2 regions of the Bradyrhizobium sp. WBAH42 genome follow, and region 1 is predicted to be linked to the other one. Evidence: predicted binding sites of a transcription regulator. Region 1 holds the regulator's gene; the other holds the start of a gene.
What was found. Region 1 encodes PhoB, which activates phosphate uptake and scavenging genes when phosphate is short. Its sites were predicted from a motif close to TGTCATNNANCTGTCAT; they were not measured.
Positions count from the first base shown of each region.

Region 2: a site for PhoB is predicted at 1,631-1,647, ahead of DCG74_RS24190 (DUF2278 family protein). Genes of this name have one in related genera too.

Region 1 is NZ_CP036533.1:1,506,223-1,512,026, forward strand. Features, by position in the region: gene pstC (phosphate ABC transporter permease subunit PstC) at 1-8, shown strand, start outside; gene pstA (phosphate ABC transporter permease PstA) at 13-858, shown strand; gene pstB (phosphate ABC transporter ATP-binding protein PstB) at 855-1,676, shown strand; gene phoU (phosphate signaling complex protein PhoU) at 1,688-2,404, shown strand; gene phoB (phosphate regulon transcriptional regulator PhoB) at 2,419-3,126, shown strand; gene DCG74_RS07030 (GcrA family cell cycle regulator) at 3,398-3,910, opposite strand; gene DCG74_RS07035 (aspartate aminotransferase family protein) at 4,371-5,579, shown strand; gene argF (ornithine carbamoyltransferase) at 5,579-5,804, shown strand, end outside.
Region 2 is NZ_CP036533.1:5,171,395-5,177,198, reverse strand. Features, by position in the region: gene queC (7-cyano-7-deazaguanine synthase QueC) at 1-574, opposite strand, end outside; gene mazG (nucleoside triphosphate pyrophosphohydrolase) at 702-1,520, shown strand; gene DCG74_RS24190 (DUF2278 family protein) at 1,710-2,738, shown strand; gene hflX (GTPase HflX) at 2,900-4,282, opposite strand; gene hfq (RNA chaperone Hfq) at 4,294-4,542, opposite strand; gene DCG74_RS24175 (sigma-54 dependent transcriptional regulator) at 4,792-5,804, opposite strand, start outside.

The DNA of each region.
Region 1 (5,804 bases):
GGAAGTGAAGCCATGAACCCGATCTATTCGCGCCGCCGCCGCTGGGACATCGTCATTCGCGGACTCTGCATCGCAGCCGCTGCGTTCGGCGTCACCTGGCTCGCGCTGATCCTGATGACGTTGCTCTACAACGGCCTGGCCGGGCTCAACCTCCAGGTCTTCACCGAGAACACGCCGCCGCCCGGATCGAACGAAGGCGGTCTGCTCAACGCCATCGTCGGCTCACTGATCATGACCGTGATCGGCGTCGGCATCGGCGCGCCGCTCGGCCTGTTCGCCGGCACCTATCTTGCCGAATACGGCCGCAACGACAAGCTGACCTCGGTGATCCGTTTCATCAACGACATTCTCCTGTCGGCGCCCTCGATCATCATCGGCCTGTTCATCTACGGGGCGGTGGTGGTGCCGATGCGCGGCTTCTCGGCGATCGCGGGCAGCCTCGCGCTCGCCGTCATCGTGATCCCGGTCGTCGTGCGCACCACCGAGGACATGCTGCTGCTGGTGCCGAATCCGCTGCGCGAGGCGGCCTCTGCGCTCGGTCTGCCGCGCTCGCTGGTGATCAAGCGCATCGCCTATCGTGCCGCGCGTTCCGGCCTCATCACCGGCGTGCTGCTGGCGACCGCCCGCGTCGCGGGCGAGACCGCACCGCTGTTGTTCACGGCGCTGTCGAACCAGTTCTTCAGCCTCGGCCTGAACAAGACGATGGCGAACCTACCTGTCACCATCAACAACTTCGTGCAGAGCCCCTACGAATATTGGAAGCAACTCGCCTGGAGCGGCGCGCTGCTCATCACCCTGACCGTGCTTGCCCTGAACATTGGCGCGCGCATCCTTGGCGCCGAGAGGACTGCAAAATGAGTGAAATGTCTGTTTCCGTCAGCGCGCCGACCGTTCATCCCGGCTCGCAGCCGCTGCCCGAGGCGCCCGCCAAGGTCACCGCGCGCAACCTGAATTTCTACTACGGTGAGCACCACGCGCTGAAGAACATCAATCTGACGCTCGGCACCAACCGCGTCACGGCGTTCATCGGCCCGTCGGGCTGCGGCAAGTCGACCCTGCTGCGCATCTTCAACCGGATGTACGACCTCTATCCGGGCCAGCGCGCCACCGGCCAGCTGCTGCTCGACCAGACCAACATCCTCGACGCCAAGCTGGACCTCAACCTGTTGCGGGCCCGGGTCGGCATGGTGTTCCAGAAGCCGACGCCGTTCCCGATGACGATCTACGAGAACATCGCCTTCGGCATTCGTCTGTACGAGAAGATCTCGAAGTCGGAGATGGACGACCGCGTTGAGAAGGCTCTGCGCGGCGGCGCGCTGTGGAACGAGGTCAAGGACAAGCTCAATGCCTCCGGCCTGTCGCTCTCCGGCGGCCAGCAGCAGCGCCTCTGCATCGCCCGCACCGTCGCGGTGCGGCCCGAGGTGATCCTGTTCGACGAGCCCTGCTCGGCGCTCGACCCGATCTCGACCGCCAAGGTCGAGGAACTGATCCAGGAATTGTCCGAGAACTACACGATCGCGATCGTCACCCACAACATGCAGCAGGCGGCGCGCGTCTCCGACAAGACCGCCTTCATGTATCTCGGCGAGCTGATCGAGTTCGACGACACCAGCAAGATCTTCACGTCGCCGAGCGATCGGCGCACGCAGGATTACATCACCGGCCGGTTCGGCTGAGGAGACGGAATATGGGTTCTGAACATACCGTAAAGGCCTTTGACAGCGACCTTCAGGAGCTCACTCGCCTGGTCGCCGAGATGGGCGGCATCGCCGAGCGCATGATCGTCGATTCCGTCGACGCGCTGATCCGCCGCGACGTGGCACTCGGCCAGCGCGTCGTCACCACCGACGCCGATCTCGACGCGCTGCAGAAGCGCATCGAGGAGCGCGCCGTGCTCACCATCGCCCGCCGCCAGCCGATGGCCGTCGACCTGCGCGAGATCGTCGGCGCCATGCGCGTTGCGACCGATCTCGAGCGCATCGGCGATCTTGCCAAGAACATGGGCAAGCGCGTCGCGGCGCTGGAGACGGATTTCCATCCGCTCAAGCTGTTCCGCGGCCTGGAGCACATGACCGACCTCGTGCAGCAGCAGGTCAAGAGCGTGCTCGACGCCTATGCCGCGCACGATCTGCCGGCGGCGATGGCGGTGTGGAAGGGCGACGAGGAGGTCGACGCCATCTGCACCTCGCTGTTCCGCGAGCTCCTCACCTACATGATGGAGGATCCGCGCAATATCTCGTTCTGCATCCACCTGATGTTCTGTGCCAAGAACATCGAGCGGATCGGCGACCATGCCACCAACATCGCCGAGACCGTGTTCTACATGATCGAGGGCCAGGCGATCACCGACAAGCGGCCGAAGGGCGACATGACGACCTTCGCCACGACGGTGCCGAATACCTAAGGAGCGACGACAACATGGGCGCACGCATTATGGTGGTAGAGGACGAGGAAGCTCTCACCGAGCTTCTCCGCTACAACCTCGAAGGCGACGGCTATGACGTCGAGACGGTGATGCGCGGCGACGACGCCGACACCCGCCTCAAGGAGCACATTCCCGATCTGATCGTGCTCGACTGGATGCTGCCGGGCCTGTCGGGCATCGAGCTGTGCCGGCGGCTTCGGACCCGTCCCGAGACCAAGCAGCTGCCGATCATCATGCTCACCGCGCGCGGCGAGGAGAGCGAGCGGGTACGGGGCCTCGCAACCGGCGCCGACGATTACATCGTCAAGCCGTTCTCGGTGCCGGAGCTGCTCGCGCGCGTGAAGGGTCTGCTCAGGCGCGCCAGCCCCGAGCGGCTCGCCACCGTGCTCGCCTATGGCGACATCGAGCTCGACCGCGACAAGCGCCGCGTGGCGCGCTCGGGTCGGCCGATCGATCTCGGCCCGACCGAATATCGCCTGCTGGAGTTCTTCCTGGAGCATCCCGGCCGCGTGTTCTCGCGCGAGCAGCTGCTCGATAGCGTCTGGGGCCGCGACATCTATATCGATGAGCGTACCGTCGACGTCCATATCGGCCGCCTGCGCAAGCTGCTCAATCTCGGCCGCGAGCAGGACCCGATCCGCACCGTCCGCGGCGCCGGCTACGCGCTGGATGATCGCTTCGCGAAGGCCGAGCAGACGTAAGATCTGCGAGCTGTTGGTGTGGTGAGCTGCGGCTACACCCTCAACCGTCATCCCGGGGCGCGCGCAGCGCGAGCCCGGGATCTCAGCGCGAGCGCTTGCGCTCGTCGCGATCAACCACGGGACGTGGTTTGACGATGACTCGGCGTGACCATCTCGCGCAACGATCGCGCCCTGTGGTTATGGATCCCCGCCTTCGCGGGGATGACACTGAGTAGGTGGCGCCGTCATCGTGTGACGGCTGTAATCTCGGCGATCAACTAATTCCGCAAGCTCAGCGCGTGCTCGGCTTCGCCGGTGCGCGACGGCGGTCCGCTGCGGGCTGATAGGCCACGCGCGAATGCTGGGCGCAGTAGGGCAGGCCCGAGAGCGCCTTGCCGCCGCAGAAGAAGAAATCCGGGCTCGATGGATCGCCGACCGGCCAGTGGCACGTCGCCTCGTTCAATTCCAGCAGCGACAGGCGCTGGCTCATCGGCACCACGTTGTCGTAGGTGACCGGCTCGGCTTCCACCTCGACCTCGAAGGCCTGCGCCAGCGCGGTGTTGCCGCGCGCAACGGGTCGCGTCACGCGCATCATGTGCTGCGCGGGCCGTGCCTTGCGCGGCCGCGGCGCTGCCGATGAAGGGCTCTTGGCGCGGCCGGACAGGCCGAGCCGGTGCACCTTGCCGATCACGGCATTGCGGGTCACATTGCCGAGCTCCGCCGCGATCTGGCTGGCCGAAAGTCCGGCCTCCCAGAGCTTCTTCAGCTGCTCGACGCGATCATCGGACCAGGTCAAAACCGTCATTGCACCCTTTCCCTCGCAGCGCGCCTGCCATCCTGGAGCCTTCGCCGCGATTGCCTAAAGCCTTGAAAAACCCGTGCCGCCAGAATCCCTTAAGGCTCGCCGGGCGCGCTCAAGACGCCCGAACGTTTACGCCGGTACATGAGGACTTTTGGGATCAGAACTGCTGCACGAGATGTCGTATCTGACAGTCCAAACGCTACAATATGGCGTGACTCCCGCGCAAGAGTCCGCCGACTCGCTTCCACATGTTCCGTGGTGAAAAACCCGCAAAATCGGCACCGCAAGACTACGGATTCAGCGTTTCGCGAGGCTTTCCGGGCGGCATTGACACCCGTCTTTCCAGGCATAAGATAGTGCCACGTGCCGCCCTTAAAAGGCGGCACGTTTCGTTTTCCGGGGCCGGTCAATGGTGCGTTGCGCAATGCGTGCCTCACACCGTCCGCAACATTCAAGTGACGTCATGACTAACAGCGCCGCGCCGCATTTGCTCCCCGTTTTCGCCAGGGCCGACCTCGGTTTCGAGCGCGGCGAAGGCTGCTGGCTGATCGCGGCCAATGGCGATCGCTATCTCGATTTCACCTCGGGCGTGGCGGTGAATGCGCTCGGCCACGTTCATCCCGCGCTGGTCAAGGCGTTGCAGGAGCAGGCGACGAAGCTCTGGCACATGTCGAACCTGTTCCAGAGCCCCGATGGCGAGAAGCTCGCAAGCCGCCTCTGCAATGAGAGCTTCGCGGACTTCGTGTTCTTCTGCAATTCCGGCGCCGAGGCGCTGGAAGGTGTGGTCAAGCTCGTCCGCCATCATCACTTCTCCAAGGGCCATCCGGAGCGTTATCGCATCATCACCTTCGAAGGCGCCTTCCATGGCCGCACGCTGGCGACGCTCGCCGCCACCGGGTCTGCGAAATATCTCGAGGGCTTCGGTCCGCCGATGGACGGCTTCGATCAGGTGCCGCACGGCGACCTCGACGCCGTGAAGAAGGCGATCGGCCCGCACACCGCCGGCATTCTCATCGAGCCGATCCAGGGCGAGGGTGGCGTTCGTGCTGCACCTCCGGCCTTCCTGAAGGCGCTGCGCGAGCTCTGCAACGAGCGCGGCCTGTTGCTCGCCTTCGACGAGGTGCAGACCGGCATGGGCCGCACCGGCGAGCTCTTTGCCTACAAGCGCACCGGCGTCACACCGGACGTGATGTCGCTCGCCAAGGCGCTCGGCGGCGGCTTCCCGATCGGCGCGGTGCTGGCGACCGCTGATGCGGCCGCCGGCATGGGGCCCGGCTCGCACGGCTCCACCTTCGGCGGCAATCCGCTCGCGATCTCGGCTGCCAACGCCGTGCTCGACGTCATGCTCAAGCCCGGCTTCTTCGACCGCGTGCAGAAGATGTCGCTGCTGCTCAAGCAGAAGCTCGCCTCCGTGATCGATCGTCACCCCGATGTCGTCAGCGAGGTGCGCGGCGAGGGCCTCCTGATCGGCATCAAGGCCGTGGTGCCCTCGGGCGATCTCGTCGCGGCGCTGCGCGCCGAAAAGCTGCTCACCGTCGGGGCCGGCGACAATGTCGTGCGCTTCCTGCCGCCCTTGATCGTCACCGAAGCGGAGATCGAGGACAGCGTCGGCCGGCTCGAACGCGCCTGCACGGCGATCTCCTCCAGTCAGACCAAGCGGGCGGCAAGCTGATGAGCACGACGCCCAACAAAGCTCCAAAGCACTTCCTGGACATCAACGAGCTGCCGCTGTCGGAGCTCAAGAGCATGCTCGCCGCCTCTTCCGCCATGAAGGCGAAGCAGAAGGCGCAGCAGCCGGTCAGGCCGCTCGAAGGCAAGACGCTGGCGATGATCTTCGAGCGTCCCTCCACCCGCACCCGCGTCTCGTTCGACGTCGGCATGCGCCAGCTCGGCGGCG
Region 2 (5,804 bases), 3.7 Mb from region 1:
CCAGCCCCTCGCCGCCGAGATCGTGCGCCAGCTTCCAGGTCGCGGCCTTGTCGATCCACATCAATGGCGTGTGCAGCTCGAAGGGCCTCGCCATGCCGAGCGAGAGCGCGGCCTGCATGGCGCGGATGGTCTCGTCGCGGCAATCGGGATAGCCGGAATAGTCGGTCTCGCACATGCCGCCGACGATGTGGCGGATGCCGCGCCGGTAGGCCAGCGCTGCGGCGAAGGTCAGGAACACGAGGTTGCGGCCCGGCACGAAGGTGTTGGGCAGGCCGTCGGCGCCCATCGCGATCGCGACGTCGCGGGTTAGCGCCGTCTCGGAGACGGCCGCCAGCGTCGGGATCGACAGCGTGTGGCTCTCGCCCAGCTTTGCGGCCCAATCCGCGCGCAGGCCCTTGATGCCGTCGAGCAGGCGGTCGCGGCAGTCAAGCTCGATGGCGTGGCGCTGGCCGTACTCGAACCCCAGCGTCTCCACGCGGACGAAGCGGCTCAAAGCCCAGGCGAGGCAGGTGGTGGAATCCTGGCCGCCGGAGAACAGCACCAGCGCGGTTTCGGAAGAAAATGCGTCGTTCATGGCCCGCGCTTTAGCATTGCGCGACTTGCTCGCCAATCGGTGGAAATCGGCCTGTTCCGCCGCCTTGCGCTGGGATTGGGGGTCCGCTTTTGGCATAAGGCTCTGGACCCCAGGAGACTGCCCGGCAATGGCCCCTTCCCGCGATATCTCCCGCCTGATCGAAATCATGGCGGCACTGCGCACCCCGGTGACCGGCTGCCCTTGGGACCTCGAGCAGGACTTTGCGACGATTGCGCCCTACACGATCGAGGAAGCCTATGAGGTGGTCGACGCCATCACCCGCGGCGATCTCGACGATCTCAGAGAGGAGCTCGGCGATCTCCTGCTTCAGGTGGTGTTCCACGCGCAGATGGCCTCAGAGCAGAACGCGTTCGATTTTGGTGACGTGGTCGAGGCCATCACCCGCAAGATGATCCGCCGCCATCCCCACGTCTTCGCCGACAAGGACGGCAATCTCGCCCCGCACCACGTCAAGGAGGTCTGGGACCGCATCAAGGCCGAGGAAAAGGCCGAACGCGCCGCGCGCCGGCCGCCGGAAGAGACGCCGACGCACAAGTCGCTGCTGTCGGGCGTGAAGGCCGGCCAGCCGGCGTTGACGCGCGCGATGGAGCTGCAGCGCAAGGCCTCCACCGTCGGCTTCGACTGGAACGACCCGCGCGCGGTCCTGCAGAAGATCCGCGAGGAAGCCGACGAGATCGAAGCCGCGCTGGACCGCAACGACCGCGCGGGCCTGGCGGAAGAGACCGGCGACCTGATGTTCGCGCTGGTCAACCTTGCCCGCCATGTCGATGCAGATCCGGAAGCCGCGTTGCGTGCGACCAACGCGAAATTCGAGCGGCGCTTTGCCTATATCGAGCGGGCGCTGGCGGCGCAGGGCCGGACGCTGGAGCAGGCCTCGCTGGCGGAGATGGACGCGCTGTGGAATGCGGCGAAGACCGCCGCTTAGTCGGGTGCGGTGGCGGAGAGATCCGGCAACACCATCCATCGCCGATCGGTCAGCAATGTACCCCGATTGACCGCCCCCAGCGGCTCGCACGGAAAGATGCGTCAAGCCGCCGCCATGAAATTGTCACCGCAGACAGTCTAAAGTTGTATAGTTCTGACGCAGCCACCCCCCTACGGCAGGTGAAGCGCGATGCCATTGAAACATTATTCAGTCCTCAAGGGACGCCCGATTGCGATGCGTTTCGGCACCGGCAGGTCGCCGCACTATCAAGTCCATATCGTCGCCGGCGGTGAAGATTTCCGCATTGCCGTCAACGTGCAGTCGGCCGACGGAAGCGAGGTCGAATTCCTGGTGCGATCTCGTTTCGTCCATCCGATCACCGAACGACTCGCGGCACTCCCGGAGGGGCTGCACCCGCAGGCCCCCCAGCCCAACAGCATCGCGCTGGACTTCATCCGCGGTAATCTGATGCAGCCCCAGGAGATGGTGCCGCTGCCGCTGTCCGTGCCTGGGCCGGACAACGACCTCAACGAGAAGCTCGACCAGTTCGTCCAGCGCGCACTCTCGGACGAAAGCGCGATGGTCTACGCGTTCGGCGAGACATGGGGCCCCGAGACCAAGGCGGACAATTATTTCGGCTTCAGGCCGGGACGCGGCATTCACGACATCCATATGAACCAGGGAAATCCCATCGGAAGGTTCTCGGGCGACAACGGGCCGTGGCAGGACGGCGGGCTCGTGTTCGAATTCCCGGAGCAAAATTTATGGACGGCAGTCCTTCTCAAATTCCAGACGCAGGCCTGGCACACTGACGACGAGACCGGTCATCCGATTGATCTCGGCGGCGGCACGCCGACAGCGCCGCTGGATCCGACGGCCCCTCCGACGGAGGAAATGCCGGATGGGCTCGTGCGGATCATTGCGGCACTCGTCAACGCCGTGAAGACGCCGGAGCGCGAAGTCGTCACACTGCTCAACACGGCCGATCGCGACATCGATCTCACCGGCTGGAAGCTGGCCGACAAGCAGAAGAAGAAGATGACGCTGTCGGGGACGATCGCAGCCGGAGGAACGCTCGCCGTCGTCGTGGAGAAGCCGATGGAATTGTCGAACCAGGGCGGCATTATCTCGCTGCTGGACACGCGTGGTATCAAGGTTCACGGCGTCGCCTATACCAGGGCGCAAGCCAAACATCCGGGCCTGACAATTCCGTTCTGATGTGCTGATCAAGTTCGCAACCGACGAGCGTCAGCACGCCGCCAGGTCAGCTGTCGTTCGTGCCCCGTGCGTAGCGCGCACGAGGGTGTACCGATCCATGCCGCGTGTAATTTCTCGCTGGAACCACGCGATCGATGCCGCGCACCAATGGCATCGCGCCGTTATGTGGCGTGATGCGGCACGGCGTCGAACCTGTTCACCACGATATCCCGCTTGGTCTCGTCCACCCGCACCGTCATATCGAAGCGGCCGTCGTGCAGCTCCTTCGACAGCACCTCGGCATTGCGGTGCAGCCAGCTGATGCCGGCGCCGTCGGCGGCGTCGATGGAGAGATCGAGCGTGGTGCGCTTGGCGGCCAGGCGTTGCTCGATCGCGGCGAGCAGAGCATTGATGCCCTCGCCCGACACGGCTGAGACCAGCATCGCCGGATGATCCTCCGGCCTGCGCGCGGCGATGTTGAGCAGCTCTTCGCGTTGCTCGGGGGCGAAACGGTCGATCTTGTTCCAGACCTCGATGATGCGGCCGGAATCGTCCGGGTTGATGCCGAGCTGGCGCAGCACCGCGTCGACGTCGCTCTGCTGCGCCTCGGCGTCTTCATGCGAGATGTCGCGGACATGCAGGATGACGTCGGCCTCCAGCACCTCCTCCAGCGTGGCGCGGAAGGCGGCGACGAGCTGCGTCGGCAGGTTGGAGATGAAGCCGACGGTGTCCGACAGCATCGCCTTGCCGCCATGCGGCAGGGTGAGCGCCCGCAAGGTGGGATCGAGCGTCGCAAACAGCATGTCGGCCGCCTGCACCTCGGCGCGGGTCAGGCGATTGAACAGCGTCGACTTGCCGGCATTGGTGTAACCGACCAGCGCGACCACGCGATACGGCACGCGTTGGCGGCCGGCGCGATGCAGCCGCCGCGTCGCCTGCACCTTTTTCAGCTCGCTCTCCAGCTTGGAGATGCGCTCCTGGATCAGGCGGCGGTCGGCCTCGATCTGGGTCTCGCCGGGACCGCCCATGAAGCCGAAACCGCCGCGCTGGCGCTCGAGATGGGTCCAGGAGCGCACCAGGCGCGAGCGCTGGTAGTTGAGATGCGCCAGCTCGACCTGCAGCGAGCCTTCCCTGGTCTTGGCGCGGCGGCCGAAGATTTCGAGAATGAGCCCGGTTCGGTCGAGCACCTTGGCGTGCCATTCCTTCTCGAGGTTGCGCTGCTGGATCGGCGACAGTGCGCAATCCATCACCACGAGCTCGACCTCGAGGGTCTTGATCAGCCCGGCGATCTCCTCGACCTTGCCCTTGCCGATATAGGTGGCGGGCCGGATCTGGCTGACCGGGGCGACGATGGCGTCGGCAATGACGAGATCGATCGCGCGCGCGAGGCCGACGGCTTCATCGAGCCGGGCCTCGGTGTCTCGCAAGGCATGAGTCTCCGATTGCGCGTCGGCACTGCCCGCGCGCACGCGCAAGTAGGGGCCGATGACAAGCACCCGCCCCGTCTGCGTAGCCCCTGCCGACCGTGGACGGTCGGCATCCCCGTCGAAATTCCGGGGTTCCAATCAGATCACTCTCAAGCCGGCTGGTCCTCGCCGCCTTCGAACAGCTGAATCGGAGCGCCCGGCATGATGGTCGAGATCGCATGCTTGTAGACGAGCTGCGAATGACCGTCGCGCCGAAGCAGCAAACAGAAATTGTCGAACCAGGTCACGATGCCCTGGAGCTTCACTCCGTTGACCAGAAAGATCGTCAGTGGCGTCTTGGTTTTGCGAACGTGATTAAGGAAGGTGTCCTGTAGGTTTTGTGCGCGGTCTGCCGCCATTGTTTTTTTCTCGCTTTGAGTTTCTTTTTATTGCGCCGGATGCGGCCCTCTTTGTGAAGTTCGGGGCCTCCTCCGGTTGCCGTTCCTCATGAGATCCCCCTCGGAAGGAACAGCGGTTCGATTAGAGGACAGGTCGGGATATTAGGCAAGCCGCTTCAAGCGGCAGGCCCGGCCCTATTGCCCCGAAAAATTACGGAAATCGATGATTTTCTTCGCCTATTGTCGAGATGCCGCCGCGGCATCGCAGCCTTAGCCGACGCCGAGCGCTTTCAACTTCCGGTGCAAGGCCGAACGTTCCATGCCAACGAACTCGGCCGTTCGGGAAATATTTCCTGAGAAACGGCTGATCTGTGCAATCAAATAGTCGCGCTCGAACACTTCGCGTGCCTCGCGCAGCGGCAGGCCCATGATGTGCTCGCCATTGTTGCTGGTCGGCATCGCCGGCACCATCGAGCCGACGTCCTGCGGCAGCATGTCGGCGGTGATGATGACCTCCGGCCCACCGGCGGCCAGAATCATGACTCTTTCAACATTATTGCGGAGCTGACGCACATTGCCGGGCCAGACATGCGATTGCAGCACCGCCATCGCGTCCTGACCGATCTGGCGCCTGGGCAGGCCGCTGCCCGCCGAGATCTGCTCCATGAAATAGTCGATCAATTCCGGAATGTCCTCGCGCCGCTCCGACAGTGCAGGCACGCGGATCGGCACCACCGAGAGCCGGTGGTAGAGATCCTCGCGGAAGCGGCCGGCCGTGATCTCCTCTTCGAGATTGCGGGCGGTCGATGAGATGATGCGCACGTCGACCTGCACCTTGGCGGTACCGCCGACGCGCTGGAACGACTGCTCCACCAGCACGCGCAGGATCTTGTTCTGGGTCTCGCGCGGCATGTCCGCGATCTCGTCGATGAACAGCGTGCCGCCATGCGCTTCTTCGAGCGCGCCAGGCTTGCGCGGCTGCTCGCCATTGGACTGCTCGACGCCGAACAGCTCATGCTCCATCCGCTCGGGTGTGATCGCGGCGGCGTTGATGACGACGAAGGGGCCGTCGGCGCGGCCCGAGGCGGCATGCAGCGTGCGCGCGGTCAGCTCCTTGCCGGCGCCGGCGGGGCCGACGATCAGGATGCGGCTGTTGGCCTTGGCCGCCCGCTCGATGGTCTGGCGCAGCTGGTTCATGCTGGGCGAGCGGCCGACCAGCTGGCTGGCGCTCGGCGCGAGCTGCTTCAGCTCCTTGACCTCGCGCTTGAGCCGCGAGTTCTCCA